Regions from separate parts of the Microbacterium profundi genome, predicted to be linked through region 1. Evidence: predicted binding sites of a transcription regulator. Region 1 holds the regulator's gene; each other region holds the start of a gene.
What was found. The regulator LexA, encoded in region 1, represses DNA repair genes until DNA is damaged. The targets are predictions, from matches to a motif close to TCGAACANNTGTTCGA.
Positions count from the first base shown of each region.

Region 2: the regulator LexA is predicted to act here: its motif matches at 3,303-3,318, upstream of recA (recombinase RecA).
Region 3: the regulator LexA is predicted to act here: its motif matches at 4,808-4,823, upstream of JF52_RS0106030 (HNH endonuclease signature motif containing protein).
Region 4: the regulator LexA is predicted to act here: its motif matches at 2,626-2,641, upstream of JF52_RS17920 (HNH endonuclease signature motif containing protein).

Region 1 is NZ_JPSY01000002.1:394,908-402,745, forward strand. Features, by position in the region: gene ftsE (cell division ATP-binding protein FtsE) at 1-722, shown strand, start outside; gene ftsX (permease-like cell division protein FtsX) at 719-1,633, shown strand; gene smpB (SsrA-binding protein SmpB) at 1,743-2,219, shown strand; gene JF52_RS0112455 (S9 family peptidase) at 2,222-4,081, opposite strand; gene lexA (transcriptional repressor LexA) at 4,145-4,831, opposite strand; gene JF52_RS0112465 (LysM peptidoglycan-binding domain-containing protein) at 5,142-5,516, shown strand; gene JF52_RS0112470 (histidinol-phosphate transaminase) at 5,530-6,612, shown strand; gene hisB (imidazoleglycerol-phosphate dehydratase HisB) at 6,621-7,226, shown strand; gene hisH (imidazole glycerol phosphate synthase subunit HisH) at 7,223-7,838, shown strand, end outside.
Region 2 is NZ_JPSY01000001.1:84,844-92,681, forward strand. Features, by position in the region: gene miaB (tRNA (N6-isopentenyl adenosine(37)-C2)-methylthiotransferase MiaB) at 1-1,310, opposite strand, end outside; gene JF52_RS0100425 (regulatory protein RecX) at 1,343-2,050, opposite strand; gene recA (recombinase RecA) at 2,050-3,105, opposite strand; gene JF52_RS0100435 (DUF3046 domain-containing protein) at 3,379-3,603, opposite strand; gene JF52_RS0100440 (helix-turn-helix domain-containing protein) at 3,630-3,938, opposite strand; gene JF52_RS0100445 (CinA family protein) at 4,095-4,577, opposite strand; gene pgsA (CDP-diacylglycerol--glycerol-3-phosphate 3-phosphatidyltransferase) at 4,574-5,152, opposite strand; gene JF52_RS0100455 (FtsK/SpoIIIE family DNA translocase) at 5,152-7,838, opposite strand, start outside.
Region 3 is NZ_JPSY01000001.1:1,279,428-1,287,265, forward strand. Features, by position in the region: gene JF52_RS0106005 (SDR family NAD(P)-dependent oxidoreductase) at 1-373, shown strand, start outside; gene JF52_RS0106010 (DUF503 domain-containing protein) at 392-688, shown strand; gene JF52_RS0106015 (DHA2 family efflux MFS transporter permease subunit) at 857-2,299, opposite strand; gene JF52_RS0106020 (TetR/AcrR family transcriptional regulator) at 2,387-2,953, opposite strand; gene JF52_RS0106025 (DapH/DapD/GlmU-related protein) at 3,061-3,246, opposite strand; gene JF52_RS0106030 (HNH endonuclease signature motif containing protein) at 3,433-4,776, opposite strand; gene JF52_RS0106035 (hypothetical protein) at 5,004-5,633, shown strand; gene JF52_RS17585 (hypothetical protein) at 5,987-6,493, shown strand; gene JF52_RS0106045 (MFS transporter) at 6,550-7,755, opposite strand; gene JF52_RS0106050 (ArsR/SmtB family transcription factor) at 7,786-7,838, opposite strand, start outside.
Region 4 is NZ_JPSY01000001.1:699,417-707,254, forward strand. Features, by position in the region: gene JF52_RS0103250 (glycosyltransferase family 2 protein) at 1-456, shown strand, start outside; gene JF52_RS0103255 (hypothetical protein) at 458-1,900, shown strand; gene JF52_RS0103260 (hypothetical protein) at 2,012-2,524, opposite strand; gene JF52_RS17920 (HNH endonuclease signature motif containing protein) at 2,670-4,496, shown strand; gene JF52_RS0103270 (sugar transferase) at 4,868-6,397, shown strand; gene JF52_RS0103275 (WecB/TagA/CpsF family glycosyltransferase) at 6,397-7,218, shown strand; gene JF52_RS16410 (VanZ family protein) at 7,169-7,624, opposite strand; gene JF52_RS0103285 (glycosyltransferase) at 7,667-7,838, shown strand, end outside.

The sequences.
Region 1 (7,838 bases):
CCGTGTTCCAGAACGTCGCGTTCACCCTGCAGGTGACCGGATCCTCTCGAGGATTCGTCCAGCAGGCCGTGCCGGAGGCGCTCGCACTCGTCGGCCTTGCCGGCAAGGAGAAGCGGATGCCGCACGAGCTGTCCGGTGGTGAGCAGCAGCGCGTCGCCATCGCCCGCGCGCTGGTCAACCGCCCGCAGGTGCTGCTCGCCGACGAGCCGACCGGAAACCTCGACCCCGCGACCTCGGTCGACATCATGCAGCTTCTGGCGCGCATCAACGCCGGCGGCACGACTGTGCTGATGGCCACGCACGAGGCCGCCTTCGTGGATCAGATGCAGCGCCGTGTGATCGAGCTGCGTGACGGCGAGATGGTGCGAGACGAGGTGCACGGCGGTTACGGCGATCGGTCGATGATCCCGCAGCTCGTCCCGGAGCAGGAGCGCGGCGCAGCCGCGACAGCTGCCCTCACCGCTGTGCAGGAGGTGCAGCGCCAGACCGAGTCGCTCGAGCCGCTCACCGCCGAGATGATCGCGTCGATGCGCGCAGCGCGCATCGCTGACGCGGCTCCGGCCGATGCGGCGCCGGCCGATGCGGCGCCGGCGACCGAGGCCAGGCCTGCCGACACGTCTGCGATCGTCCTTCCGGATGTGAACGTGGCGGAGCTCGGAGTGGCCGATCGCCTCGGACTCTCCGACAGCGGCGACGACGAGGAAGTGGGACCGACATCGTGAGAGTGGGTCTGATCCTCACCGAGGCACTCGGGGGCCTGAGGCGCAACATCTCGATGGTGATCTCGGTCGTGCTCGTGACGTTCGTCTCGCTGACGTTCGTCGGCGCGGCGATCCTCATGCAGGGCCAGATCAGCACCATGCGCGCCTACTGGACCGAGCGCGCCCAGGTGTCCGTCTCGATGTGCTCGACGGTCTCGACCGGTGAGAGCTGCCTCGACGGCGCCGCGACACCCGAGCAGGTCGAGCAGGTGCGCGCGGAGCTCGAGGGCGATCCTCTCGCCTCACTCATCGGCGACCTCCGCTTCGAGAACAAGGCCGAGGCCTACGCCAACGTCACCGAGCTGCTCGGTGAGGAGCAGGCGAGCGTTCTCACCGAGGAGCAGATGTCGGAGACGTTCTACGTCACCCTCAAGGACCCAGGTCAATCGCAGGTGATCGTCGAGGCGTTCGCCGGCATCAACGGCGTCGAAGAGGTGCGCGACCAGTTGCAGTACCTCGACCCGCTGTTCTCCGCGCTCACGGTCGCGACCTACATCGCCGTCGGTATCGCCGTCCTCATGCTCATCGCAGCCATTCTGCTGATCGCCACGACGATCCGGCTGTCCGCTTACGCCAGACGCAAGGAGATCGGCATCATGCGCCTGGTCGGCGCGTCGAACCGGTTCATCCAGACCCCGTTCATCCTCGAGGGCGTGTTCGCCGCCTTCATCGGCTCGGTGCTCGCCAGCGCGGCCGTGGTCGCCGGAGTGCACTTCGGTGTCAACGGCTATCTGAAGGGCCGGGTGCCGTTCATCACCACGTGGGTGACGATGCAGGATGCTGCGCTCGTCGTGCCGGTGCTCATCGGCATCGGCGTGATCTTGGCCGCCCTCTCGGCTGGCTTCGCGATACGTCGCTGGCTGCGCACGTAGCATCCGGATGCGCAGGCAGCATCCGCCCGCGACGTCTCGGCATCCGCAGCCGTCGTTGTAGACTGATGGGCTGTCGTGCGTTCGGCGCGGCACGGATCAGGAGAGCATCATGCCCAGGGAACGCGGGGAGAAGGTCGTCGCGACCAATCGTCGCGCACGTCACGACTACACCATCGAGAAGTCGTACGAGGCGGGGATGGTGCTCACCGGCACCGAAGTGAAGTCACTGCGGCAGGGCCGCGCGAACCTCAGCGACGGGTATGCGTTCGTCAAGGGCAACGAGGTGTTCCTCGACTCGGTGCACATCCCCGAGTACTCGCAGGGGCACTGGACGAACCACTCGGCCAAGCGCATCCGCAAGCTGCTGCTGCACCGCGAGGAGATCGAGAAGCTGCAGCACGCGGTGTCCGCCGGCGGCTACACGCTGATCCCGCTCAAGCTCTACTTCTCCGACGGCAGGGCGAAGGTCGAGATCGCCCTCGCGAAGGGCAAGCGCGAGTTCGACAAGCGTCAGACGCTGCGCGAACGCCAGGACACCCGCGAGGCGCAGCGCGCCATGCGCATGCGCAACCGCGTGGGGGAGTAGCCCTACACCTCAGGGGCGAATCCGAACACCGCTCCGAGAAAGCGCAGTTCGCGCTCGAGCGCGTCGATGATCGTCTCCGCGCGCCGGAAACCGTGCCCCTCGCCCGGATACACGACGAATTCGTGCGGGATGCCGCGTGCGGCCAGAGCATCGCGGATCGACTCCGACTGCGCCAGCGGCACGACACGGTCGTCTTCGCCCTGCAGCAGCAGAACAGGCACATCGATCTGTTCCGCGTGCGTGAGCGGAGAGCGATCGATGTAGATATGCTCGGCCGCGGGCAGCGGGCCGACGAGTCCGTCGAGGTAGTACTTCTCGAAGTCGTGCGTGTCCTGGGCGAGAGCGCGCAGATCGGTGACGCCGTAGCGGCTGATGCCTGCGGCGAACACGCCGCCGCGTACGAGTGCGGCGAGCACGGTCCATCCACCTGCCGAGCCGCCCCGGATCGCGATGCGCTTCGGGTCCGCACGCCCTGAGTCCGCGAGTCCGCGCGCCGCGGCGAGCACATCATCGACCTCTGCGATGCCCCACTGGCCGTCGAGACGCTCACGATAGGCGCGGCCGTATCCGGTCGAGCCGCCGTAGTTGACGTCGAGCACGCCGATGCCGCGGCTCGTGTAGAACGCGATGGCTGCGGATGCCGCTCCCGCGACGTGCGCGGTCGGTCCTCCGTGCACGAAGACGATGTACGGCGGGAGTTCGCCCTCGGGCGTCGTGGCATCGGGGTTCGCCGGTGCGTAAGCGAAGGCATGCACCGGGCCGTTCGCGCCGTCGAGGGTGATGCGGGTGGCCGGCGGCATCCAGCGCTCGTCCACTGGCAGGCCGCCGCGTACGCGTTCGACCTCGCCGGAATCCACGTCCACGCACCAGAGGCCTGCGCTCACGCGTGCCCCGCCGCCGGAGAGCAGCACGCGAGTGCCTGACACGTCGTCGATGCTCACGTGCGCGGTGGCGGGAACATCGAGGCGCCTCTCGGAGCCGTCGCGTTCGATCAGCGCGACCTCGTCCGCACCGTTCGTGCGCACGATGACGATACGGCCGTCTGCGAGCGGCTGATACCAGCGGTTTCCGAGCACCCAGAGTCCGTAGCCGGTGTCGGAGTCGGCCGGGGCGATCGGCTCCGGTGCGCCCGCGTCGAGGCCGTGCATCTCCCGGCGATAGAGATTCCAGCGCCCGGTGGGGTCGTCCGCGTATACGAGTTCTGTGTCGCTGATCCACTCCGGCTGCAGCGCCGCGCGTGCGGGTGTGTCGGCGAAGACATCGTCGCCGACCTCCGTGACGCACAGCCTGGCCTCCTGCCACGGCATCCGTCGACCGCTCCACTCGACCCACGCGATGCGGGTCCCGTCGGGGGAGAGCGCGGGGTGTGCGAAGAAGGCGCTGCCCTGGATATGCACACGGATCGCGGCCTCGTCCGAGGTGGCGGATGCGTCGGTCGGGACCTCGACGATCGCCCGCCGGTGCGGCTCCACCGAGAGATTTTCGCGCACGGCCAGCAGGCGCCCGTCCTGTAGGCGGAGCCCGCCGTGGTTCGGTCCGGCGGGCGTCAACGGTTCGGGCTCCTCGCCTGGCAGCATCCGATACACCCGTTGATCGCCGGCATCGACGAAGTACAGGGTGCCGCCTGCGTCCGCTGTCCACGCTCCGCCGCCGTACTCGTGCACCCGCGATCGGGCGCTCCACGGCGCGGGGAGGACCACCTTCCCTGTCGAGCTGCGCACCGAGACACGGCCGCCCTCGGCCGGCACCGATTCGCCCCACCAGATTTCGTCGCCCACGAAGCGGGCGCCATCGATTCGCGGCGCTGATGATGCGATATCGGCGGCGTGGAAGGGAGAGGTCCAGGTTCCGTACGGCTGCATGCTTCGAGCCTATGCGGCTCCGATCGACCGTCGTCGTTCGGAGCCGGCAGCGCTTGCTGTCTGTCAGACCGCGCGGAGCACCGCGACGATCTTGCCGAGCACTACTGCGTCGTCACCGAGGATGGGCTCGAAGGACGAGTTGCGGGGGAGGAGCCACGTGTGTCCGTCGCGCTGGCGGAACGTCTTCACCGTCGCCTCGCCGTCGAGCATGGCCGCGACGATCTCGCCGTTCTCCGCGGTGTTCTGCGTGCGCACGACGACCCAGTCGCCGTCGCAGATGGCGGCGTCGATCATGGACTCGCCTGACACCTTGAGCATGAACAGGTCGCCCTTGCCCACGAGCTGGCGGGGAAGCGGGAAGATCTCCTCGACCTGCTGCTCGGCAGTGATCGGCACGCCGGCGGCGATCTGACCGACGAGCGGCACCATCGCCGCGTCGCCGACGGGAGTGCTGGAGTCCGCCGGGTTCTCACTACTCGTGCCTGGCAGGTCGATGAGCACCTCCATCGCGCGCGTCTTGCCCGGATCGCGGCGCAGGTAGCCGCTCAGCTCGAGCTGACCGAGCTGGTGAGTGACGCTCGAGAGCGACTTGAGCCCGACGGCGTCGCCGATCTCGCGCATGCTCGGCGGATAGCCGTGCCTGGCGATCGAAGTCTGGATGACCTCGAGGATCGCCAGCTGCTTGGGGCTGAGGTTCTTGCGCCGACGGGTGCGCGGAACCTCAGGGCCGGGTGCGGAGATGTCGCTCATGGGTGCTCCTTCGTGCGCGTTCACGGTGCCGATGTTCGCCTGCACGGACCCTCGTCTTCGAATGTCTGTGGTCCGTGATGTGGTGTGGATATCGAAACCGTATCCGAGAAACGCCTCGAAACGGAAGATCTGTTCGAGCGTGTCGGGTGATTCGAAGGACGGGTTTCGAATAAGTCTTGACAGATGTTCGAATTCGAATATACATTCGGTACGTAGCTTCGCATTCCCCGCTCCCGGCCGAGCGGCGAATGCGAACGCTACGCCAAACGGCTCAAAGCCCAGAGGCAACCAGAGGCAGAGGAGAGATCACATGAGCACCATCAGCATCACCGCACCCGCAGTCGTTCCCGTGCGCACCGCGACCGGCGCCGCGACGCGGCTGCGACTGACGACGCGCGGGCGTCGACTGCTGGTCGCTCTCGCGGCGCTCCCACTCGCGGTCGGCATCGGCTTCGCAGCCATCAGCGGTGGCTCGGCACTTGCATCGGGTGACTCGTCCACCCCGGTCAGCTTCGACACCGTGACGGTCATGCCCGGCGACACGCTCTGGGCGATCGCCGAAGATGTCGCCCCCGCCGAAGACCCTCGCACGGTCATCAGTGAGATCCAGAAGCTCAATGCTCTGAACGGTGGCTCCCTGCAGGTCGGGCAGCAGCTCGCGATCCCCGCGGAGTACGCCGACTGATCTCACCGTTAACATGGGGAGGGTGACTGCTTCACTCAGCGACTTACCCCTCCGCGACGATCTTCGCGGTCTCACCCCTTACGGCGCACCGCAGGCCCCGCTGGCCGTGGCGCTGAACGTGAACGAGAACACCCATCCCGTGCCGGATGAAGTCGCGAGCGACATCCTCGACGACATCGCCGTCGCGCTGCGCGACGTGAACCGCTACCCCGATCGCGAGTTCACGACGTTGCGGGAAGGGTTCGCCGACTACCTCGGCCATGGCGTCGACGCCTCGCAGATCTGGGCAGGCAACGGATCGAACGAGGTGCTGCAGCACATCCTGCAGGCCTTCGCAGGGCCGGGTCGCACGGTCTTCGGGTTCGCGCCCACCTACTCGATGTACCCGCTGCTGTCGCAGGGCACCGGTGCGCGCTGGGTGGCCGGCGAACGTCAGCCCGACTACACGCTCACCGCCGAGGACGCGGTGGCTCAGGTCATTGCGTCCGATCCCGACGTGATCATGCTGTGCACGCCGAACAACCCCACCGGAACGCCGCTCGGCCTCGACGTGATCGAGGCCGTCTACGACGCGGCACGTGGTGTCGTGGTCGTCGATGAGGCCTATCAGGAGTTCGCGCCTCGTGACGCGGCATCCGCTCTCACGCTTCTCGAAGGTCGCCCCCGTCTTGCCGTCTCGCGCACGATGAGCAAGGCGTTCGCGTTCGCCGGCGCACGGGTCGGGTATCTCGCCGCCGACCCGGCGTTCATCGACGCTCTTCGACTCGTCAGGCTTCCGTACCACCTCAGCGCCCTCACCCAGGCGGCGGCCGTGGCTGCGCTGCGCAATGCGCCGGCGATGCTCGGCATGGTCGACGAGATCGTCGAGCAGCGCGACCGGATCACCGCGACCCTGGAGGCGCTCGGCTACGAGCCGCACGAATCGTGGTCGAACTTCGTGCTGTTCGGGGGAGTGGCAGATCCGCAGGCGACGTTCCAGGCGCTGTACGAGCGCGGCGTGCTGGTGCGCGACGTGGGCATCGCGAACCACCTGCGGGTCACCGCCGGCACCGAGGCCGAGACCACGGCGTTCCTGGACGCGCTGGCCTCGATATGATCGGCGTCATGAGCGTTTCCCGCACCGCGACCCGAACCCGCAGCACGTCCGAGTCGACGGTCGAGCTCGAGCTGAACCTCGACGGCACGGGCGAGAGCCACATCGACACTTCGGTTCCGTTCTTCGACCACATGCTCACGGCGTTCGCGAAGCACTCGCTCACCGATCTGACCGTGCGTGCCTCCGGCGACACGAACATCGACGCGCACCACACCGTGGAAGACATCTCGATCGTGCTCGGACAGGCGATCCGTGAAGCCCTGGGTGACAAGTCCGGCATCTCCCGCTACGGCGACGCGCTCGTCCCGCTCGATGAGGCGCTCGCGCAGGCGGTCGTCGACATCAGCGGCCGACCGTACCTCGTGCACTCGGGCGAGCCGGCCGGATTCGAACACCACCTCATCGGCGGCCACTTCACCGGCTCACTCGTGCGGCACGTCTTCGAGGCGATCACGTTCGGTGCGGGGCTGACCGTGCACATGCGGGTGCTGGGCGGCCGAGACCCGCACCACATCGCAGAAGCCGAGTTCAAGGCGTTCGCGCGTGCCTTCCGTCAGGCCAAGGCGCTCGACCCCGACGTGGTCGGCATCCCGTCCACCAAGGGAGCACTGTGACGCGCAGGCCCACCGTCGCGGTCTACGACTACGGATCAGGTAACGTCCACTCCGCGGTCAAGGCGTTGATCGCGGCGGGCGCGGATGCGACCCTCACCGGCGACCGCACCGCGGCGCTGGAGGCCGACGGCCTGTTCGTGCCCGGCGTGGGTGCGTTCGCGGCGGTGCGCGAGGCGCTGCACGCCAAGGGCGGCGATGAGATCATCGAACGGCGTCTCGCCGGTGGTCGGCCGGTGCTCGGAGTGTGCGTCGGCATGCAGGTGCTGTTCTCGCACGGTGTCGAGCGCGGACGCGACGTCGAGGGACTCGGCGAATGGCCGGGAACCGTGACGCAACTCGAGGCACCGGTGCTGCCGCACATGGGCTGGAACACCGTCACGCCCGATGAGGGCAGCGTGCTGTTCCGCGGCATCGAGGACGAGCGGTTCTACTTCGTGCACTCCTATGCCGCGCAGAGCTGGGAGCTCGACGTGATCCCACCGTTCCCGCAGCCCGCGCTCACATGGACGACGTACGGCACGCCGTTCCTCGCCGCGGTCGAGAACGGCCCACTCTCGGCGACGCAGTTCCACCCTGAGAAGTCGGGCGACGCCGGTATCCAGTTGCTGCGCA
Region 2 (7,838 bases), on a different contig from region 1:
GTGACCTCGAAGTGCACGAGGCGGTTGTCTTCGGCGCGCCCCGTGAGCCGATGCGTCTCGGCGTCCTTCTTGCCCTCGCCGACGGAGACGAGCACCTCGACCTCGCGGCCGACCTGCTTCTGATTCTCTTCCAGAGAGATGCGTTCCTGGAGGGCGAGGAGCCGGTTGTACCGCTCCTGCACCACCTCTTTGGGGACCTGGTCCTCCATGGTCGCCGCAGGCGTGCCCTCGCGGATGGAGTACTGGAATGTGAAGGCATTGGCGAAACGGGCCTGCTCCACGACGCGCATGGTGTCTTCGAAGTCCTCGTCGGTCTCACCAGGGAAACCGACGATGATGTCGGTGGAGATCGCCGCGTACGGCATGCGCTCACGAACGCGATCGAGGATGCCGAGGAACTTCGAACTGCGATACGAGCGGCGCATCGCCTTGAGTACGCGGTCGCTGCCCGACTGCAGCGGCATGTGCAGCTGTGGCATGACCGCCGGTGTCTCCGCCATGGCGTCGATGACGTCGTCGGTGAAGGCGGCGGGGTGCGGGCTGGTGAACCGGATGCGCTCGAGTCCGTCGATCTCGCCGGCGGCGCGCAGCAGTTTGCCGAAGGCCTGACGATCCCCGAATTCGACGCCGTACGAGTTCACGTTCTGACCGAGCAGCGTGACCTCGATCGCGCCGTCTTCCACGAGCAGGCGGATCTCGTTCAGGATGTCGCCGGGGCGACGATCCTTCTCCTTGCCGCGCAGGCTCGGCACGATGCAGAAGGTGCAGGTGTTGTTGCAGCCGACCGAGATCGACACCCATCCGCTGTGAGCGGAGTCGCGCTTGGTCGGCAGCGTCGAGGGGAAGACCTCGAGGGATTCGAGGATCTCGAGTTCGGCGTCGCCGTTGTGGCGTGCGCGTTCGAGTAGTCCGGGCAGCGAGCCCATGTTGTGGGTGCCGAACACGACGTCGACCCAGGGCGCCTTGTCGAGGACCGCGTCTTTGTCCATCTGGGCGAGGCAGCCGCCGACGGCGATCTGCATGCCCTCCTTGCGACGCTTGACGGATGCCAAGTGCCCGAGCGTGCCGTAGAGCTTGCCCGCAGCGTTGTCACGAACGGCGCAGGTGTTGATGATGACGACATCCGCCTCCGCGCCGGAATCGGCTCGGAGGTAGCCTGCGCTCTCCAGCGAGCCGGAGAGACGTTCGGAGTCGTGCACATTCATCTGGCACCCGAAGGTGCGCACCTCGTACGTCCGCTGACGTCCGTCGGCGTCGACGGCCGCCGACGAGGCCTGGATGATCGTCGGTTCGCTGCTGAGGATAGTCATGGTGAACCCATTCTACGAGCGTTCGGGCCGGGTCACTCCGAGTCGACGAACCGCACGCCGCTTGTCGGCTTGCCCAGCGACGTCTCGGTCAGCGCCGTCCTCGCCGCGTTCATGGCGACGGAGCCGCCGTATCCGCGTCGCGCGAGCTGGCCCATGAGTCGCCGAAGCGCGGTCTCGAAGTCGAGCCGGGTCATCGAACGCGCCTTGGTCCTGGCGAACTCCAGCGCCCGTTCGGCATCGTCATCCGGCAGATCCCCGAGCGCGGTGTCGATGACGTCGCGCGGAATGCCACGCTGTGCCAAAGCCCTCGACAGTGCGACGCGCCCCTGTCCCTTGCGCTCGATGCCCGATATCACCAGCTGCTCAGCGAGGATCAGGTCGTCGAGGTAGCCACGCCTGCAGAAGTCGTCGACCGCGTCGTCGATCTGCGAGAGGTCCAGATCATGGCCGCGCAGCACCTGCCGTGCCTCGGAGATCGACAGAGAGCGCGCCCGCAGCTTGCGCAGCAGTGACTCCTCACCGGTTGCACGGATCTGATCCGGGTCGCGCTCTGGTGGCTGCTCCCCCGCGACCGCAACCTCTGAGCGGTGCAGAACTTCCGATCGCTCGTTCACGGCAGCCGCCTCGTGCGAGGGCCCGTGCGAGGGCTGGTGCGGCAGTGCAGACGCCGGCGCCACCTTGTCCCCGAAGAGTGGGATCACGGGAGCGAGGCGCGCCTCGCCCCCGTCACCGACAGTCATCAGGCCGGAATACGCTGCGTGAGCTCGGCCGCAGCTTCAGGAGCCTCGTCGGCGACCGCTCCGCCGATGCCGAGCTTCTGCTTGATCTTCGTCTCGATCTCCAGGGCGACGTCAGCGTTCTTGATGAGGAACGAACGTGCGTTCTCCTTGCCCTGACCCAGCTGATCGCCGTCGTAGGTGTACCACGAACCCGACTTCTTCACGAGCCCATGCTCCACACCGAAATCGATGAGGCTGCCTTCACGCGAGATGCCAGTGCCGTACAGGATGTCGAACTCCGCCTGCTTGAAGGGCGGTGCCATCTTGTTCTTCACGACCTTGACGCGGGTGCGGTTTCCCACCGCTTCGGTGCCATCCTTCATGGTCTCGATGCGACGGATGTCGAGGCGGACGGAAGCGTAGAACTTCAGCGCCTTACCACCGGCCGTCGTCTCGGGGGACCCGAAGAACACGCCGATCTTCTCGCGCAGCTGGTTGATGAAGATCATGGTGGTGTTGGTCTGACTCAGACCGCCCGTGAGCTTGCGGAGCGCCTGCGACATGAGTCGCGCCTGCAGACCCACGTGCGAGTCGCCCATCTCGCCCTCGATCTCGGCGCGCGGGACCAACGCAGCGACGGAGTCGATGACGATGAGGTCGATGGCACCGGAACGCACGAGCATGTCGGCGATCTCGAGTGCCTGCTCGCCTGTGTCCGGCTGAGACACAAGGAGTGCGTCGATGTCGACGCCGAGTTTCTTCGCGTACTCAGGGTCGAGCGCGTGCTCGGCGTCGATGAAGGCGGCGATGCCGCCGCCACGCTGGGCGTTGGCGATCGCGTGCAACGTCAACGTCGTCTTACCCGACGACTCAGGGCCGTAGATCTCGACGATTCGGCCGCGCGGCAGGCCGCCGACGCCAAGAGCGACGTCGAGGGCGATGGAGCCCGTCGGAATGACAGCAACAGGGGCGCGCTCATCGCTGCCCAGTCGCATGACCGAGCCCTTCCCGAACTGCCGGTCGATCTGGGCGAGGGCTGATTCCAGGGACTTCTCGCGGTCTGCGGGTGATGGCATGACGTGCTCCTATGTATTCGCATGGTGCCGCCTGTAGGCTGTCGCGGCCACCCCGACTGGGGCGAACTCTCCGACAAGGCGTATGGCTTTTTCGGCCTGTCATCACCGTACGAGCGACCTCCGACATTGCATCGGCTGCCCCACGAATCGGGGATGACTTCACCTCGAAACCACTTGTGCAGAACGTTACGCGCACTTCGAACACATATTCGACGACACGCCGATCCGGCACAGAGCGGACGCGATCAGAGAATCGAGTGCAGCTCCGCGCCCTCAGTGCCTGCGCGGCTCGAGCCGTCCGACTCCGTAGCGACGCTCCGCCGGCACATCGGTCTCGGCGCAGAGGGCGAGCCAGATCTCACGCGGCGCGACGCCTGCATCCAGGGCCTCTGCTGCCGTCCGATTGCCGAGAGCATCCAGGACGAGATCCGTCGTCAGCATCGCGGCGCGCGCACCGAATTCGTCGTCGACCGCGCGAAGGAACTCACTGCGCCGCATTGAAGGTCTACCCGAGGAGCCGCAGGTCAGTGCAGTGAGAGTTCGGGTTCGATGGACGCGACCAGGTCGTCCGGAACGACATCAGGGAACACCTGGATGCCCTCGAGGACGGAGATGCGGTCGCCCACCTCACGCATGATGATCGAGATGGGCACGTCGAGCGCTTCGGCGACCGAAGCGAGGATCTCGCTCGAGGCCTCCTTCTGACCGCGCTCGACCTCGCTGAGATATCCGAGCGCCACGGAGGCCTTGCCCGCGACCTGCCGGAGCGTACGCCCCTTCTGCAGGCGGAAGTCCCTCAGCACATCGCCGATTTCCTGTCGTACAAGAATCATCGGAACCTCCTCTCGATTCCCCTCATCGGAGCGTGCTCCGAACGGATCGCCAGTCTAACCCGACTCTCTGAATAAAAAACTACCGTTTCACGCTGTGCTTTCGTTGTGAGCACATCTTCCATCGCCACACTTCTCACAACGATCATGGGCGGTGTGCTATTCCCCCATCTCTTCGAGCAGCTTCTCGATCGCCGCATCCACGGTCTGAGCTCTGATCGATGCGCGATCGCCATCGAGCCGCAGCGAGAACGCACGCACGCGCATGGGCGTGGCGATGCCGATGTGCACGGTTCCCACCGGTTGCCCGTCAGGCGAATCCGGACCGGCGATCCCCGTCGTGGACAGACCCACGTCCGCTGATCTGCCTGCGACGCTCACGGCATCGCGCACGCCACCGGCCATCTGCTCCGCGACGAGCGGATGAACCGGCCCGTGCTCCTCGAGCAGCGCGGCATCCACTCCGAGCAGCGAGGCCTTCACGGGCGTCGCGTATGCGACGACCCCTCCGAGCAGGGTCGCCGATGCGCCTGGAACCGACACGATCTCTGCTGCCAGTGCCCCGCCTGTGAGCGATTCGGCGATTCCCAGTGTCCATCCGCGCGCAGTGAGCGCGGCCACCAGTTCCGCCGCCACGGTCATGATCTGTCGGCGCGTGATCCGCGCACCTGTGAGAGCACGTAGTCGATCCCGCTGACGACGGTGAGCGCAAGTGTCACGTACATCAGCACGATGCCGACGCCGATCCACCAATCCATGCCGATCAGCTGGTGAAGAGGCAGCAGCCACCAGCCGAGCGCGATGCCCTGCACCGCGGTCTTGACCTTTCCCAACCACGCGGCGGCCACGATGTGGCTGCTGGCGACTATGAAGCGATGGATCGTGATGCCCCATTCACGGATGAGGATGATGATGACGATCCACCAGGGCCATTCGGCGAGGATCGCGAGTCCGACGAAGCCTGCGCCGGTGAGCAGCTTGTCGGCGATCGGATCCCAGAGCTTTCCGAAGTCGCTGACGATGTCGTACTTGCGGGCGAGATATCCGTCGACCCAGTCCGTCGAGATGGCCACGATGAACAGGACACCGGCGATCCAGCGGATCACGAGGTCGTCGAGGCCGTACGTCCCGCCGAGGAGCAGCAGGACGAAGAAGACCACGGCGAGCGGGATCCGTGCGATCGTGATCGCGTTCGGCAACTGCCGCGGAATCGCCATCAGTCGCGACCCGTCAATCCCCAGGCGTCTTCGCCGGCATCGTCCTCATCGACCACGGGCAGTCCGCGGAACTGCTCTTCGATCGGGTCGTGAGCGGGTCCTGGCTGCGCCGCAGCCGGCGAGGGTGCCGGCGCAGCGGCCGGAGGGTCATCGCCGCGCAGTTTCGCCATGACGTCCGGCAACTGCTCGGCCGTCACAAGCACATCGCGCGCCTTCGAGCCCTCGGACGGGCCGACGATCTCGCGGGACTCGAGGAGATCCATCAGACGCCCGGCCTTCGCGAAGCCGACGCGCAGTTTGCGCTGCAGCATCGAGGTCGAGCCGAACTGGGACGAGACGACGAGCTCTGCGGCGGCGAGCAGCACCTCGAGGTCGTCGCCGATGTCCTCGTCGACTTCCTTCTTCCTGGTCGGCTCCAGCGCCTCCTGCACATCCACCCGGTACTCGGGCCGAGCCTGAGCAGTGACGTGCTTGACCACCGCGTCGATCTCGCTCTCCTCGACCCACGCGCCCTGCAGTCGGAACGGCTTGGATGAGCCCATCGGCGAGAAGAGCGCATCGCCCTGGCCGATCAGCTTGTCGGCGCCGGGGCTGTCGAGGATGACGCGGCTGTCGGTGACGCTGGTCACCGCGAAGGCGAGACGCGAGGGCACATTGGCCTTGATCAGACCGGTGACGACGTCGACGCTCGGACGCTGGGTCGCGAGCACCAGGTGGATGCCGGAGGCACGGGCGAGCTGCGTGATGCGCACGATCGAGTCCTCGACGTCACGAGGGGCGACCATCATGAGGTCTGCGAGCTCGTCGACGACGACCAGCAGGTACGGGTACGGCTTGAGCACGCGTTCGCTGCCGAGGGGAACCTCGACCTCACCGGCGCGCACGGCCTTGTTGAAGTCGTCGATGTGGCGGAATCCGAACGACGCCAGGTCGTCGTACCGCATGTCCATCTCCTTCACCACCCACTGGAGTGCCTCTGCGGCCTTCTTCGGGTTGGTGATGATGGGCGTGATCAGGTGCGGCACACCGGCGTAGCTCGTGAGCTCGACGCGCTTGGGGTCGATCAGCACCATGCGCACGTCGGACGGACGCGCCCGCATCAGCAGGCTGGTGATCATCGAGTTGACGAAGCTCGACTTACCGGATCCGGTGGATCCGGCGACCAGCAGGTGCGGCATCTTCGCGAGGTTCGCGACGACGAAGTTTCCGCCGACGTCCTTGCCGACGCCGACCGTCAGCGGATGAGTGCTCTTGTGCGCAGCCGCGGAGCGGATGACGTCACCGAGGGCGACCGTCTCGCGGTCGGTGTTCGGGATCTCGATGCCGATCGCGCTCTTGCCGGGGATCGGCGAGAGGATGCGAACATCGTTCGACGCCACCGCATAAGCGATGTTGTTGCTCAGCTGCGTGATCTTCTCGACCTTGACCCCGTGGCCCACCTCGACCTCGTACTGCGTGACCGTCGGTCCGCGCGAGAATCCGGTCACCTTGGCGTCGATCTTGAACTGCGAGAGCACGCTCGTGATCTGCTCGACGATCTTGTCGTTCGCCTCGGAGCGGGCGACCGAGGGTGGACCGGCGCTGAGCACGCCGGGCGACGGCAGGGAGTACGGGGCGCTCGGAGCCTGCAGACCGCGCTCTCCCGGACCGTCGGTCCCGAAGCCGGAAAGTCCTGGCAGCTCTGGCTGCTCGCCAGTGTCGCCGGAGTCGTCGAGCAGTGCGGTGCTCCCCTGGGCGCCGAGCTTGTCCATCACGCTCTGCACGTCGGTGAGCACCTCGGTGGCGGCATCCGCGGGGTCGGCGACGATGACAGCCTGGTCATAGGCGGTGTTGTCGACCGGCCCGTCATTCGGCGACAGCAGCTCGGTGAGGTCCTGCGAGCCGATCCCCTCGTCGGGATCCTCTTCGCGACCGGTCTTGTTCCGGCGCCACCACGGGAGGACGTTCGGATCGTCGTCCTCGTCGAACGAGCCCTCCGCCTTGTCTGCGGCGGCCTTCTCGTCGAAAGCGGGCTTCTCGACGCGCTCCGCGCCGAACATCCAGGCGTACAGGTCTCCGAGCCTCGCGCCGATGCGGTTCGGCGGGGTCTTCGTGATGATCAGGATGCTGAGCGCGGCCAGCAGCCCCAGCACGATGTAGGCGACGATGTCGGTGAGATACGACAGCGGCTCCCCCAGCATCCAGCCGAAGAGTCCCCCGGCCGCGCTGAGTGCCGGCATACCCGATTTCGGCTCCGGCTGCCCGCCCGCGACGTGGCAGATTCCGGCGATCGTGAGCACGAACAGGCCGAAGCCGATCCCGATGCGTCCGTTGTCGTGCACTGACGAGGGATGCCGGAACAGCCAGCCCGCGAGGATCAGCAGCAGCACCGGCATCAGGAAGGCGGTACGACCGATCAGACCGCCCACCGAGTAGGCGCTGATGTTCTGAGCGATCTCGTTGCCGATGAAGAACCACTCGGTGACCGCGCCCAGGCACGCCAGCAGCACCAGGAACAACGGGAACCCGTCGCGCCGCTGGTCCTTCTCGAGCGCCTCTGGCCCGAAGGCGCGGAAGAGCCCACCGACGCCGTGTGCCAGGCCGAGCCAGGCGCGCACGGCGACCGGGGGTCTGTCGACATCGTCGATGTACTTCTTCGGGGTCGCCGGCAGCTTCTTGGTAGGGGCCGTCTGCGCCTTCGAGCGCG
Region 3 (7,838 bases), on a different contig from region 1:
GATCCCGTCGATCCTCAGCAACGGCGGCGGCTCGGTCGTGAACATCGCGTCGATCCTCGGTAGCGTCGGTTTCGCCACCTCGCCCGCATACGTCGCCGCCAAGCACGGCGTCGTCGGCATGACCAAGACGGCCGCGCTGGAGTACTCAGCGCAGGGCGTGCGGGTGAACTCGGTCGGACCTGGTTTCATCGATACTCCCCTGCTGGCGCAGATGGATGCCGATGCGAAGGAGTTCCTCGTGTCGAAGCATCCGATCGGCCGGCTCGGACAGGCCGACGAGGTCGCGCACCTCATCGCCTTCCTCGCGAGCGACGCCGCGAGCTTCATCACCGGCAGCTACCACCTCGTCGACGGCGGTTACACGGCGCCCTGACCGGCGACAGGTGAAGGCATGTGGATCGGCTGGGTCGAGTTCGACGTGCTGCTGGGTGACGTGCACTCCCTGAAGGAGAAGCGCAGCGTCATCCGGCCGCTGATCGCCGACCTGTCGCGCCGCACCGAGGCGGCGGCTGCCGAGGTCGGCGCCAACGACCTGCACCGACGCACGGCGATCGGCCTGTCGGTGGTCGGAGCGGAGATCGCGCATGTCCGGGACGTCTTGGATCGTGCAGAGCGGATGCTGGCGGAAGAGCATCCCGAAGTCACTCTGCTGGCGACTCGAAGAGGCCTGCATTCGAGCGAGGACTGAGGCCCGCACGCCTGCCTGAACCAGACAGCACGCGCGAGCCTCAGTCCGGGGCCGCTGGGCTCAGCGCCGCCGCCCGGTTCAGCGCTGCCGCCGGGCTCAGCGCCGCCGCCCGGTTCAACGGGGCCGCCCGGTTCAACGGGGCCGCCCGGTTCAACGGGGCCGCCCGGCTCAGCGCCGCCGCCAGACCGCCACGACTCCGGCCCCGATGATCGACAGCGCAGCTGCACCGAGGAAGAGCCACGAGAATCCACCGGTGAGCGCATCCGCGGTCGACGCGCCGCCGGCTTCGAGTGCCGCCGTCCTGAGCCCGGCGATCGTGCCGAGCACGGCAAGCCCGACCGCGCCGCCGATCTGCTGACTGGTGTTGATGAGCCCGCCGGCGAGCCCCGCTTCACCGCCTTCGACTCCTTCGACGGCCAGCTGCGTCGTGGCGACGAACCCGCCACCGAGGCCGACACCGATGAGCAGCGTCGGTCCGAGCAGCTGCGTCAGGAACACAGCATCCGATGGCGCGAACGCGAGCCACACCAGGCCGCCGGCCAGAACGAGCAGTGCGGTGGCGAGCACCGGCCTGGTGCCGAGGCGTCCGATCAGGGAAGGCACCGCACCCGCGACGAGCACGAGCGCACCTGCGAGCGGCAGCTGGCTCAGGCCCGCAGTGAGCGCGTCGTAGCCGAGCACGGCCTGCATATACACCGACAGCGCGAAGAACAGCGCGACCATCGCCGCACCGGCCAGCAGCATCACGATGTTGCCGAGCGCGAGATCGCGGTTGCGGAACACCCCCAGCGGCACGAGCGATTCGGCGCTGCGACGCTCGACCACCACGAACGCCACCCCCAGCACGACGGCGACCGCGAAGAGCACCAGAGGCAGCGGGTGCAGGAATCCGAGCCGCTCCACTGCGCTGAGCGCACCGACGAGAGCGACGAGCGCCGCGGTCACGATGATCGCGCCGGCAGCATCCAGACGTCCGGACGCTCGCGCGCCGTCACGGGTGATGAGAACGGGAATCGCGACCAGCACGATGACGCCGATCGGCACGTTGACGAAGAACACCGCCTGCCAGCCGAGCGTCGCGGTGAGGATGCCGCCGAGCAGCACCCCGGCCGCCGAGCCGATACCTGCGACCGCACCCCAGACGCCGAGAGCCCTGGTGCGTTCCTTCGCATCAGGGAAGAGGTGCGTGAGCAGCGCCAGCGCAGCCGGGGCGAGAAGCGCGGCGGACGCTCCCTGCACCGCGCGCGCGGCGAGCAGCATCTCGCTCGAGAACGAGAGGCCGGCGAAGGCGGATGCTGCGACGAAACCCGCCGTGCCGATCAGGAAGACGCGGCGGTGACCGTATCGGTCGGCGAGACGGCCGCCGAGCAGCAGCAGCCCGCCGAAGGCGAGTACGTACGCGGTGATCACCCATGTGAGCGCAGCGGTGTCCATGCGGAGTTGCCGGCCGAGCACCGGGAGGGCGATGTTGACGATCGAGGCGTCGAGTACGACGAGGAACTGGGCGAGCGCGAGGATGCTGAGCGCCAGCCAGCGGCGTGAACTGCGTGGTGCGGTGATGGCGGGTCGAGCGGCGGCGGCGGGTCGAGCGGTGGTCGAGAGCATGTTCATCGTGTCGTTCCTTTCGGTCGGTGGTGCATGAGTGATTCATCACTCACTCTTTAGGGCACAGAAGAACGGGAACAGCACCGGGCGCGATCACGCCGGGTGGCTCATCCCCTTGGTCAGGAGTTTCGCCCAATCCTCCGGGCGCCCCTCGAGCTGCGTCGTGACGATCAGATGGCAGAGTTGCCCGTAGGCGATGAAGCGCTGCACGTCGTCATCGGCGCCGCCGGAGCGACTCTTCGCGAAATTCGTCACGCGTGCGAGGCCGGCGCGGAGCGCCTCACCCACCACCGGGATGTCGGCGACGGATTGCGCATGCACCTGCAGCATCAGCAGCGTGCGGTCGCTGATCAGCTGCGCGTAGGCGTCTCCCATCGCGTCGAGGATGCCGTCGGGCGTCTGCTCCCCCGCAGCATCCGCCCCCTCTTCGAGAGCCGCGATGATCGCATCGAAGCACGCCTCGAGTGCGGCGATGAAGAGCGCCTCCTTGCCGGAGTAGAGCTTGAAGACGTACGCGGGGGAGATCTTCGCTTCGCGGGCGACATCGGCGACGGTCGTGGCGTAGTAGCCCCCGCGCGCGAACTCCGCCAGCGCCGCGGCGGCGACGACGGGCCGTCGCGCGTCGGCGGTCGAGAGGATCGAACTGCGGGTCGTCGGCATATGAGTGACTGTACACTCACTCTGGTTGGAGGGCAAGCAGGAAACCTCGGGCGACGGCATCCGCCCGCAAGACGCGCGAGCGGCCGGCTTCGTATCCGACGCTGAGGTCAGTCGGGGACGGAGCGCACGACGCGAGCCGGCGATCCGACGACGATGGCCTGGGCCGGCACGTCTTTGGTGACGACGGATGCTGCAGCTACGACCGCGTCGTCTCCGATCGTGACGCCCGCGAGGATCGTGGCGTTGGCACCGATCCAGACGTTGCGTCCGATCGCCACCGGGGCGGGATGCATGTCAGCGCGGCGGCTCGCTGCGAGGTCGTGATTGAGCGTGGCTCGGCCAGAATATCTTCGATGTCCAAGGTGCGCCTCCTGCGTTGCGTTTCGTGACCAGTCTGGATCGTCCGGCCTGCGATAGCGAGCGGGGCCAGCCGCTCAGGCATCAGACCTTCGACGTGCGAGATGCTTCCGGTCCACGGCTCAGGCTGCGATGTCGAAGCGTGCGCGTCCGCCGAGCCTGGGGGTGCGAGCGGGATCGACGTGAACCGGTGGGATGAACCAGACCCGTGCATCCACACCTGTGCCGTCGATGCGGATGTCCCATCCGTTGTCGTGGATGCGATGGTGGCAGCTATCGCATAGGAGTATCCCGTTGGAGAGGTCGGTTCGACCGTGATGACGTTTCCACCATCGCATGTGGTGCGCCTTGACCATTTCGGGCGAGAGGTTGCACATGGCGCATCCGCCGTCACGCTCGGCGAGAGCGAGGCGTTGCGCCTTCGTGAAGAAGCGCTTCTTCCGACCCCAGTCGAGGATCTCGCTGTCGCCGCCGAGAACGCACGGGATCACGCCGCCGTCAGCGGCCATCCGTCGGGCCGCTGCTGCGCTGATCGGCTGGTCGATGCCGTCGATCGTGGCGGTTCCCGTGGCGGAATCCAGGTCGTCGACGTGCATCCGGACGACGACGGTGGCTCCCGCGAGGGGAAGCTTCTCGCTCTTGCAGCCGAGCACGTGCGCGCAGAACAGGGCGAGCGCGTCGGCCTGCAACATGGGCACCGTGCGACGGTCGGCATCCGGAGCATCCGGATCGGGTGCGGCCTTACGGGCTGCGAATGCGGCGCTCACGTATCCGCGAAGTGCTGCGACGATCGGGGCACCGGTCTCGACGTCGAAGTTGCCGTTGAGATGCAACCGTCCGCCGCGCTCGAAGAACGTCAGCGAACGCTTGCCGCGCTGCTCGTCCTCCCGCGGTTCGACACCATCAGGGTCGAGCCACGCTTCGATCCGCACGCCGAGCCGGCGGACTTCGTCGAGCCCGAGACCGGGAGCAGCGTCGACCAGGAGCTTCTCGCCCTCGGCCGTGCGCCCGGGCCCGGCAGCGATGCGACACCGCTCTAGGACCGCGATGATCAACGCGGCCGCCTGCGCACTGAGAGTTCCTGCTTCCAAAGCCTCGCTCACCAGCGGATACTTCGCGGGCAACCGGGCACCGAGCAGATCAGTCCGCGCCGCCGTCGCCTCGCCCACCTTGATCAGTCGGATGGCGTCGCCGGTCGATACACCGGTGGACGCGGCGATCAGCTTCGCCGGCGAGCGGAACCCGTGCTGCTTCGCCAAGGAATCCGCACCCAACTCTGCGCGGGACTCACTCGCGATCCCAGCAGCGACACCTACATGCACAGCATCCAGCCGACGCTGCAGTACGCCGATCGCATTCGTAACCGCGATCAGCTGTTCTCTCGAAAGATCGTTCGAGTCGCCAGCATCCGCCCACACCTCGTCGAGGCGGGAGATCGCCTCGTGCAGACCGGTCAGCTTCGACATAACTCAACGATACCGCAGTGTTCCGTCTTTGTCGAACATTAATTCGAACTTATGTTGAGATCGTCTCGATCCGCGCGCTCGCCGACGCGCACCGCTCAACCATGTATTCGCATCTATATACGAATCTGTAACCGACTCATCCTCCACAGCACGATCTGGCCGGACGCTGTCCCCGATTGCTGTATCCGGGTGGGGCCCAGCATCCACTCCACCCTTATCGTCATCGCATGAGAAGCTACTACGACGGCTACGTACACCCCTCCGCATCTGCGGTGACGGTCCTCATCAGCGCACCGGGCAAACCGACGCTGAATCGCATCATCGAAGTGCCCAGCGATGCACCGGATGCATGGCTCGCGAATGCCTTCCTGCTCTCTATCGGCGAAGATTCACTGACCGATGACGATGTCGAGGATTTCCGTCTGCCGCAGGCGTACGAACCGCTGCTCTGGGGCTCGTACGGGAGATCCCCTTTTGACGACGAACCGAATCTCTCACGTTCCTTCACCCTCCCCGGCGTCCCCCATGATCTCGAAGTGCACCGTCTTCACACGCGAGCTCCCGCCGTGGGCGAACCGAAAGTCGCCATCATCGAGCACGACGATCCAGCCCCCACTCCGGTGAGCGCTGCGCACGATCGCACGAGCACGAGCACGAGTCCGAGCACGAGCACGAGCACGAGTCCGAGCACGAGCACAGTTCCGGTCAACGTGAACTGGCAGACATCGACCGCCTCATTGAGCGTTCGCGAAGTGAACACAGAGCTCGCCGACCAGTACGGCGTCGTACGCCGCGCTTCGACCGTTCACTGGTCGTCGATCTCGGGCATGGCGTATCGTCCGGCTGCCTGCTGGTAGGACTGCTGCGGGCACTCCCACCTGTTCGGCGCCTTGCGCTGCGCGCGCACCTTCGGGAGACCGGGTTGCTGGATCGGCCGGTATTCAGCGAGGCCGACGCCGCCGCGTTGTCCGCAGGACTGAGAGCTCTCATCGATCGCATCGGCTCAGATGGCTTGGAGCAGTCGGAGAACGGCTGGTTGTCCGACGATGCTCTTCGCGATGTGGAACAGGCGCTCGGGTGGACGTCCGAGCTTCACGTTCGACTCGCATCCGCGCGCGGATCGGATGAGTCCATTGGCGCTTCGCTTCTATCGACCGCGCGCGAGCTCCGACTTCTCCGGCGTCTCAAGGGACGTATCATCCTCACGAACATGGCGAAAGCGCTCCGCGCCCGTCCGACCGGATTCGTCCCTCATCTCGCGAACCACGCAACACGCGGCGCTGGTCAATCCGGCTATCTCCACTCCCAGGACAGCCACGAATCACAGCTGATCATCGCGCTGACGCTGCTGTCGATCGCCGACGGCTCGGCGCAATCGCGCGCGGACGTGGTGGACGTCGTCGCGCGCGGCGTCGCAGTACTCGAGCGCCATGCGGCCCCGTACGGGGGCTACGGGAACTACGGGGGCTACGGGGGCTACGGGAACTACGGGGTCTACGGGGACTACGGGGACTACGGGGACTACGGGGACTACGGGGACTACGGCGCCGAACGCTATTGGCATGAGTATCCCGGAGATGACGCCTTGTCCTCCGAGAACAACATCGCAGCCATCGTCGACAGAACATTGGACCGGCTTGAGCTACCGGGCCGCCCCGAATCGTTCAGCGAGTTCACGCCGGCCGTGAGGAGGCTCGCCCATGCTGCATTGCTCTGACCGACTCGCGTTCGTGCTCTCGACCCGCGCACCACGTGCCGCATCCCCTCAGCCGGTCAAGCGGTCCGTCGCCGCTCCAGCACCCCGGCGCACACGATCGCCACAACCCCGGCGATCGGCACGACGATCAGCCCCGCGCGCAGCCCCGCATTGTCGGCGATGAATCCGACGAACGGAGGCGAGAGCAGGAAACCCAGTCGCAGCAGCCACGACACGATCGTGAGGCCGGCGTCGTGCCGCAGTCCCGGCAGCGCGTCGGCGGCCTGCATCGCGGCGGGGATGAGCGTGGCGCTGCCGAACCCGGCGACCGCGAAGCCCAGGATCGTGCCTGGAATCGTCGGGAAAGCCAGGGCCAGACCCATTCCGACGGCGATGAGGAGTCCACCGGCCCGCGCGACGGCACGCTGCCCGAAGCGGTCGACCATGCGGTCGCCGATCATCCGTCCGATGAACTGCGCGCCGACCAGGGCGATATATCCGGTGGTGGCGATCGCTGCCGGGGCGGCGAGATCCGCGCCCAGGTAGAGGGTCGCCCACGACATTCCGGCATCCTCGACGATGGCGCCGGCGATCGAGAGCAGCACGAGCGCGGAGATGACGAACACGGTCTTCCCCGAGATGCCGCGACGCAGCGCACCGCTGATCTCCGATCCACCGGCGATCGCCTCCTCCTCCGTCACGTCGTCGCGCCCCGGCAGGCACATGCGCAGCGCGACGAGCGAGAGCAGGCAGAACACGACGGCCGAGATGCCGAGATGGATGCCGAGGGGCAGAGCGAGCGCGATCGCAACGGCCGACATCGATCCGCCCAGCACCGCGCCGATCGACCAGATCGCGTGGAAGGAGTTGATGATCGAGCGTCCGTAGCCGCGCTGCACGCGAAGGCTGTGCGCGTTCTGGCCGACGTCGGTGATCGCATCCGCCGCTCCGCCGAGGAAGAGGCCGAGCGCGAAGAACACGGCCGACGGCGCGAGGCCCGCCGCGAGGATGCCGAGGCTGGTGAGGATCGTGCCGACCACCGCGACCTTCGCCGACCCGAAGCGGCGGATGAGCACGGCGGCTCCGAGCCCTGCGACCATCGCGCCGGCGGGGAACGCCGCGATCGCGAGCCCGTAGGCTGCGGCGTCGAGGCCGAGCTGCACCTTGATCTCGGGGTAGCGCGGCAGGATGTTGGCGAACAGCGCGCCGTTGGTGAGGAAGAGGATCGCGACGCCGACGCGTGCGCGCCGCACGGCCGGGGCGACGGTGGTCGTGCTGGGCATATGCACCAGCCTAGGTGGGGCGCGGATGCCTCAGCTCTGCAGCACCGAATCCAACAGCCCGGGGAACAGGGCATCGAGGTCGT
Region 4 (7,838 bases), on a different contig from region 1:
GCGGCCGAGTCCACCGGAGCCGATGTCGTGCACGGCGTGCGCGACGGACGCACCGACCCCTGGTACCGCAAGGTGCTCACCGGGGCTGTCGGGCTGCTGATCGCCGCAGCATCCGGTCGTCGCATTCCCGACGTCAACACTCCCCTGCGCGCCTACCGTCCGTCTGCTCTGCAGACTCTGGTGGATGCCGTGCCCACCGACGCGAGCGTGCCGCACGTGCACTTCTCGCTCGCCGAGGCACGTGGCGGCTTCATCGTTCGCTACGTGCGCGTGGCCAGCATCCCGCGCCGCGGCGAATCGACGAGTGGCACCATGTGGGGCCGCGCCGCCGACCTGCGTCTGCCGCCCAAGCGTCTGCGCCAGTTCGCGATCGCCGCGCTGCAGGAGGTGTGGACGCTGTCGCTGCGTCCGTCGGCACCGCTGCGCAGCATCCGCCGCCCTGGATCTGCCGATTGACATGATCAGAGCTCGCTCCATCGTCTTCTGGGTGCTGGCCGCGGCGCTGCTCATCGGGCACGTGCTCGTCGCGTGGCAGAGCCTGACGGTCTGGCGGTTCTGGGAAGACGAGGCGTTCAACCTCACCGTGCCGCGCAACCTGCTCGCCGGTCTCGGCTACGCGAGCGACGGTGCGCTCTCGGGGTCGACGATCACCCTGTTCGATGTGCGTATCTCGACCGGTCCCGCAGTGCTGCTGCCGGTCGCCGCTGTGCTCGCGACCGGCATCGACCCGGTCATCGGCGCGCGGCTGGTGCCGCTCGCGTACTGGATGCTGTTGCTTGCCGGCCTGTGGGTGATCGGACGTCGCATCGGTGGACGCTGGGCCGCCCTCGTCGCCGTCGCCGTGCCGCTCGCGTTCACGACATCGGCCACGGTCTCGCCGATTCAGGGGCCGGCTGATCTGCTCGGCGAGATCCCCGCCGCGGCACTGCTCGTGTGGGCGCTTGTCGTGCTGCCGCGGCGCGCATGGCTCGCGGGGCTGCTGGTCGGGCTCGCCGTGCAGGCGAAGCTCATCGCGCTGCTCGCGCTGCCCGCGTTCGCCGTGGCACTGTTCCTGCTCGCCCCGGGGACGGGGCGGGCGCGCGTTGTCTCGTTCTTGCGACGGTCGTGGGTGCCGCTGGTGTTCCTGGCGCTGCCGACGTTCCTGTTCGAACTCGCCGCGCTGATCACGTTCGGCTTCAGCGGATTCATCGACCACCTGCGTGCACTGCTCGGGTTCGTGCGCAGCGGCGGCCAACCCGGTGAGCCGACGACCGTGGTGCAGAAGATCACGACGCTCGCCGAATCGTGGTCGGTGCCGGTGTGGGTCGCGCTCCTCGTCGCGGTGGTGTCGATCGTGCTGATCGTCGGCGGGCTGTGGGTTTCGCGGGGGTCAGTTTCTTCTGATGTTCTCGTTTATCTTGGCGCCGCAGCGGTCGGCGCTCTCGCGTTCGTCGGCTGGTGGGCGACCGCGTCGCACCTGCCGCTGTGGGTGCGTCATCCGGCCCCCGGCGTGTTCGCGTTCTTCCCGATCCTCGCCGCCGGTGCGGTGTGGGGTGCCCAGCGGATGCTGCGCCGGCCAGCGCTGCGTGTCGTGTCGGTTGTCGCGATGGGGGTCGTTGTTCTGGGGCTCGGCGCAGGGGCTGCCGTGCACTCGGTCGCTGCGACTCAGTCGCCGTGGCTCACGCTCGAGACGCAGCGCGCGGCCGTCGCACCGCTTCAGAAATGGGTCGAGGAGAACGACGTCGAGTGGCTCGCGGCCGAGCCGTGGGGTGCTGCGGTCGCTCCGGTCGTGATGACCGGCGCGCACGTCGGGCTGTTCGACGCCGTCGCCATGGCGGACGTGCCGCGCTTGACTGGGGCGGAATGCGCCACCGACGAGCTCGCGGACGGTGGGTTGTTCCGGATTTGCGCTGCGCCGTAAGGGGTCTCTGCGCTGCGCCGTAAGTGGCGTGGCACGCCGTAGGTGGGCGTGGCATCGCAGCATCCGCTCGCTGAGCGTCTGACGGCTCGCTGAGCTCGTCGTCGAAGCTGTTCAGCCTCCCGTGAAGGCGTTCGTGATGACCGTGAACCCTGCCGCATCGCAGGCGTCGAAGAGCACGGCTGCGGGGACGTACCACTCCTCTGAGCCGATGTCGGTGGGATTCAGATCCTGAACCGCGGGAAAGTCCTGCTTGAGCGTCGCGAGCGCTTCGGCCACCGGACCCTCGTCAGCCGACGGGATGTCGCCGAGAAAACGAGACGCGAGGCTGTACCAGGCGTTCCTCTCCTTCTGACCCATGCGGTCCTGGTGGAGGGCGGTATCCGCGTTGAGCAGGATCGTCTGGATGTCGGCAAACCCTGAGCACGTGGCCTCGTCGTCTGCGGCCGTCGTCTCGGCGGTTGACGGGGTGCCTGTCGGGGTGGCTGTCGGGGTCGGCGTAGGGGTGTTCAACGCTTCATCCGGCCCGGCGATCGCCGTGCAACCGGTGGCACCCACGAGGAGCAGCGCCGCACCGATCGCAATCGCAGCGTGTCGAGCGGAGGACCGAGTTCGGAGCGACGTCATATGCCGGAGCCTAGCGGTCCGTGCGGCTCTGGACAGGCTCAGGGACCTCGGTACGCAGCATCCGTTTGCTGAGTCTGTCGACGCGGGTTCTCCACAGATTTACGAATCTATGTTCGAATGTCTGCGGCTTCTGCCACTATGAAGTATGGCCATTTTCAGCGAGTTGCGCGACACCCTCGAGGGGTTGGAAACGCGCATGGGTGACGTCGATATCGACGTCCTGCTGACGGCCATGCGCGGGCTCGACGACGACGCGGTCATCGCTGCGCTCGCCGGTGCGGCGGCGGTTGCGAACTGCGCAGAGCGGATGCTGACGGTGGGCGCCGGAGTGGTCGCAGAGCGGTCGCGGCGCGAGGCCGGGCATTCCGGGTTGGCGGCGACGCGCGGGCACCGCAATGCGGTGTCGCTGGTGCAGTCGATCGTCGGCGGCACGCGTACAGACGCGGCGCGCGCCGTGCGGTTGGGCGAGACGTTGATCGAGGGTGCGGATGCTGCGGGTGCGGGCTTCCGGGATGGTTCAGGCGGAAGCGGCTCAGGCAATGACGACGGAGATGGCGCCGAGTCCGGCTGGGGCGGTGACAGCGCTGGCTGGGGCGACGGTGCGGGCCGCGGGGCGTCGGATGCCGCGGGGTCGGGTACCACGGGAGCCTGGGACGGCAACACCGGTGCGGGCGCAGGAGACAGCGCCAGCGACGGCGCCACCGGCGGTGTCGGTGCCGGTGCGGAGGCCGGCGACGCGGCCGGCCCGGGTGCTTCGCCGAGCGATCACGACGTGCAGATGCCTTGGCACGAGCCGTTACGACAGGCATTGTTCGAGGGCAAGATCACGCCAGCGCAGCACGATGCGATCTTCCGCGGAATGGGCCAGCCTCCCGCCCGCGACGGCGCCGACCGCCCGACGGACGCGATAATCGAGGTATGGTCGCTCGCCGCGGCCCAGCTCGTGGCAGAGGCCGCCGACATGGCCGTCGAAGATCTCGCGCGTCGCGCGCGACAGGTGCGCGACGCCCTCGACCCGCAAGGCGTGCAGGAACGCTTCGAGCGCTCGTACGCGGCGCGATCATGGCGCTCGTGGCGCAACGCGGACGGACAGCACCACACGCACATCATCTCCGATGACGAGACGGCCGCGTGGCTCGACTCGATCCGCGATGCGGCGATGCGCCCCCGCCGGGGCGGACCGAGGTTCATGACCGATGAGGAACGCGCAGCCGCGAGCGCGCTCGTGAACGATCCGCGCACGAACGACCAGATCGCCTACGACCTGTTCGCAGACATCCTGCGCGCCGGGGCACTCGCCAACGCGGCGGACGTGTACGGCGCTCGCCAGCCGGGGATCAGAATCGTCACGGTCGAGGGAGCAGTCGGCGTGCGCGATGCGTTCGGACGGATGCTCGCCACCGGACACCTCGAAGATCGCGGCGATGCGCTTCCCGGGAGCGTGGTCGACCGGAACCTGTGCACGGTCGGCAGCCGGAGCGTCATCGTGGACAGCTGCGGCAATCCGCTCGATGTCGGTCGCGAACAGCGACTCTTCACCGCGAAACAGCGCGTCGCGCTGGCCGTTCGCGACGGCGGATGCATGTTCCCGGAATGTCGCGTCCCGGCGTCCTATTGCGAGGCGCATCACTGCGACCATTGGCATGAAGATCTGGGGCTCACCGATATCGACCGCGGCATTCTGCTCTGCCGACATCACCACATGCTGCTGCACAACAACGGGTGGAAGATCACGCGTGAAGGACTCGGCAGGTTCATGCTCCATCCGCCCGGCCGACGCGGCCGCGGGAGTGGTGGTATCCGGGGCGGTGCTGCCGGGGACGGTGCTGGCGGGGGCGGTGCTGCTCGGGAGCCGATCCCTCTCACCAGCCGATCGGCGATCCGGTGGGCATGGGATCCACCACCCGAGTGGCCGCATTGGAGAAGCATGCCCGTCGACGGCGTCGACGTGCGAACGGCTCGGTCGGCTTAGGTGACGCGGCACCGCAGCGGCGTCGCCAGCACGTGAGAAATCGCGTTGGTGCGGCAAAGCTCGAGCGGAATCGTCCTCACTGCGGCCGGGCGCCGCTCCGCCGGCAAGCGATTTCGTGGGAACACCGCTTTATGGCTTTCCTTCGGGCGCGGGTTCCGCTAGTGTGACGAGCATCTGAACTGCAAGACCGTGAATGTCGCTGGGAATCGGCACTCACAACGTGATCTGGGGTCACGTCGTCATGCAGCATCGTGAACACCTGCGATGGCAGATAACCCGTGCGTGTGGGACGTGCGGGCTGGGGATAAAACTGGGGAAATAATGTCGCACTGGGGATTTTTGCGTACATTCACGGCTGAGGGCCGCCGGACATGACGTCCGTCGACGATGCCCTGAGTCTGACACGCGAGGAATCAGTCGCTATAGCGACCACGATTCCGCGCGTCCGGGTCGAGAAGATCACGGCTTCCATGCCGCGTATCTCGGCGACGTTGGAGCACCGTCTGCAATGGGAACGGTCGCACCGCGTCCGCCTCGGCGCAACGGATGCAGCCGTGATCGCGATCGCCACGGGCGTCGCTGCGGTATTCCAGCTGCAACAGGGTGAACCGCCCGTGAATGTCGCGACGCGATGTGTGCTGCTGGCGGCGGTGTGGTTCGCCACGCTGCTCGCCATGCGCACGAGCGTCACGGCGCTCTTCGGTTCGAGTTTCGCCGAGTACCGAGGCATTGCGCATGCCTCCGGCCTCGCCATCGGAATGATGGCGTTCGCTGCAGTGGTGCTCGACTGGGACTCGATGCGGATCACCGTGCTCATCACCCTCCCCATGGGCCTGCTCGGCCTTCTGATGAGTCGGTGGTCGTGGCGGCGCTGGTTGAGCAACCAGCGCCGCCATGGCCGATTCACCTCACGAACCCTCGTCGTCGGCAACCGCGATGAAGTCGAATACGTGGCGCGTGCGCTGCACGTTGCCGGAGCCGGTGGCTACCAGGTCGTCGGCGCCACTCTGCTCGACGGCAATGCGCGCGAACTGACACTCGACCAAGCCACCGTGCCCGTGCTCGGAAATCTCAATTCGGTCGCTCAGGTCGCGGTCGAGCTCAGGGCCGACACGATCGTCGTCGCCGGCCGCCCAGAACGCGATCCCGACTTCGTCAAGCGTCTCGGATGGGAGCTCGAGGGAACCGCCGCAGAGCTGGTTCTCTCCAACCGCCTCGCCGATGTCGCCGGGCCCCGGCTCTCTTTCATCCCGGTCGACGGTCTGCCGTTGATCAAGATGCAGATCCCGACCTATGAAGGTGCGAAGCACCTGCTCAAGCGCGCCCTCGACATCGTCGTGTCGGCCATCGCACTGGTTCCGATCATCGTGATGACCCCGGCGCTGGCGCTGCTGATCAAGCTCGATTCTCCCGGCTCCGTGTTCTTCTTCCAAGAACGCGTGGGCCGGGATGGGAAGCCATTCCAGATCGTCAAGTTCCGTACGATGCACGCGGATGCCGAGCAGAAGCTCGCCGCTCTCAAAGCACAGCACGACGGTGCGGGACTCCTGTTCAAGCTGAAGGACGATCCGCGTGTCACGCGCGTCGGCAAAGTACTTCGCAAGCTCTCGTTCGACGAGTTGCCGCAGTTTTGGAACGTGCTCCTAGGCGATATGAGCGTCGTCGGACCACGGCCGCCACTGCCCAGCGAGGTCAGGGACTACGACGGCACAGTCTCGCGCCGGCTGTACATCAAGCCCGGCATCACCGGTCTCTGGCAGGTGTCGGGTCGCAGCGACCTCAGCTGGGACGAGAGCATCCGGCTCGACCTGCGCTACGTCGAGAACTGGTCGGTGATCACCGACCTGCAGATCATGTGGCGCACGGCGAAAGTGATGTTCGCTCCGAAGGGAGCGTACTGATGTCTCTCATCGATCGCGTCAGCGGAGCCGTCTCCGGATCGCTGATCACCGGCATCCCGTCACTTGACATCGACGGCACGCCAGTGCACCTCATCGATGACGAGGACGCGCGCGGCATCATCTCCGATGCCGCCGCGCGCTACGGCACACGTCCGCTCGCCGTCATCTCCATCAACCTCGACCACGTGCACCACTTCGGCACATCGCGGCTGGCCGCACGGCACATCGCAGCCGCTCCGGTCGATGACTCGCTGGAATGGCTCAACCTTGTCGACGGCGCACCCATCGCACAGCAGGCGCGGCGCGTCACCGGCACCCCGTGTCCGAAGCTGTCCGGCAGCGACCTGATCGGACCCGTGCTCGACGACGCAGGCGCACGGGGCCTGTCCATCGCCGTGCTCGGCGGAATGCCCGAGGTCACCGGTGCTCTGCGCGCACGGCTCGAGACCGACTGGCCGCAGGTCCGCTTCGCCGGGCATTGGACGCCGAGCCGCGAGGAGCTCGCCTCGCCCGCGACTTCCTCGCGGATCGCGGCCGAGATCCGGAATGCCAGGGCCGACATCGTGCTCGTATGCCTGGGCAAGCCTCGGCAGGAGCAATGGATCGCCGAATATGGTGCCGCGACCGGTGCGGGCGCGCTGCTCGCGTTCGGCGCCGTCGTCGATTTCCTCGCCGGTCGTGTCTCTCGCGCACCGAGGTGGATCTCGGACGCAGGCATGGAATGGGCCTGGCGACTGATGCTCGAGCCCAAGCGTCTCGCCCGCCGTTACCTCATCGAGGGTCCGCCCGCGTACCTCGCGGTGCGGCGCTCCCCCGCCTGATTCGGCCGCGCCTCAACACGACGAACAGCCATGCCAGTACGGCGCCGATCACTGCACCCAACGCATTCGCAACGACGTCTCGCGCGCTCGTCGATCTGGCCGGCAGCAATGCTTGCACCAGCTCGGCCGAGACCGACAGCACCAACGCCAGCAGCACACCGGCCCACGCCTTGCGGAACAGCAGCGTCAACAGGAAGCCAAGCGGGATGAACAGCACGACATTTGCCGGAGCTTCGATCCAGCCCTGCCGGAAACCCGGGATGCCCACGTCGTCGCGCATCCATTCAACGACGACCTCGAGGATCCTGCCGGGGCCGATCGGTGAGAGCAGCAGGATGCCGGCCGCAGCCGCGTACGCGACGAGCGCCCAGAGAACCCATCTCGGTCGGGGCGCAGGCGTCGGCATGGGACGAGTCTGGCATACGCCGAACGAGCAGAAGGAGACACCGTGACGCTTGCACCGCCGCAGCCGACGGCATCCGTGATCATCCCCGCCCATAATGAGGAACGAGTGATCGCCCGCACTCTCGAGCCGCTGGCATCCGCCGCCGAACGAGGCGCCCTCGACGTGATCGTCGTATGCAATGCCTGCACCGATCGAACCGCAGATGTGGCTCGTG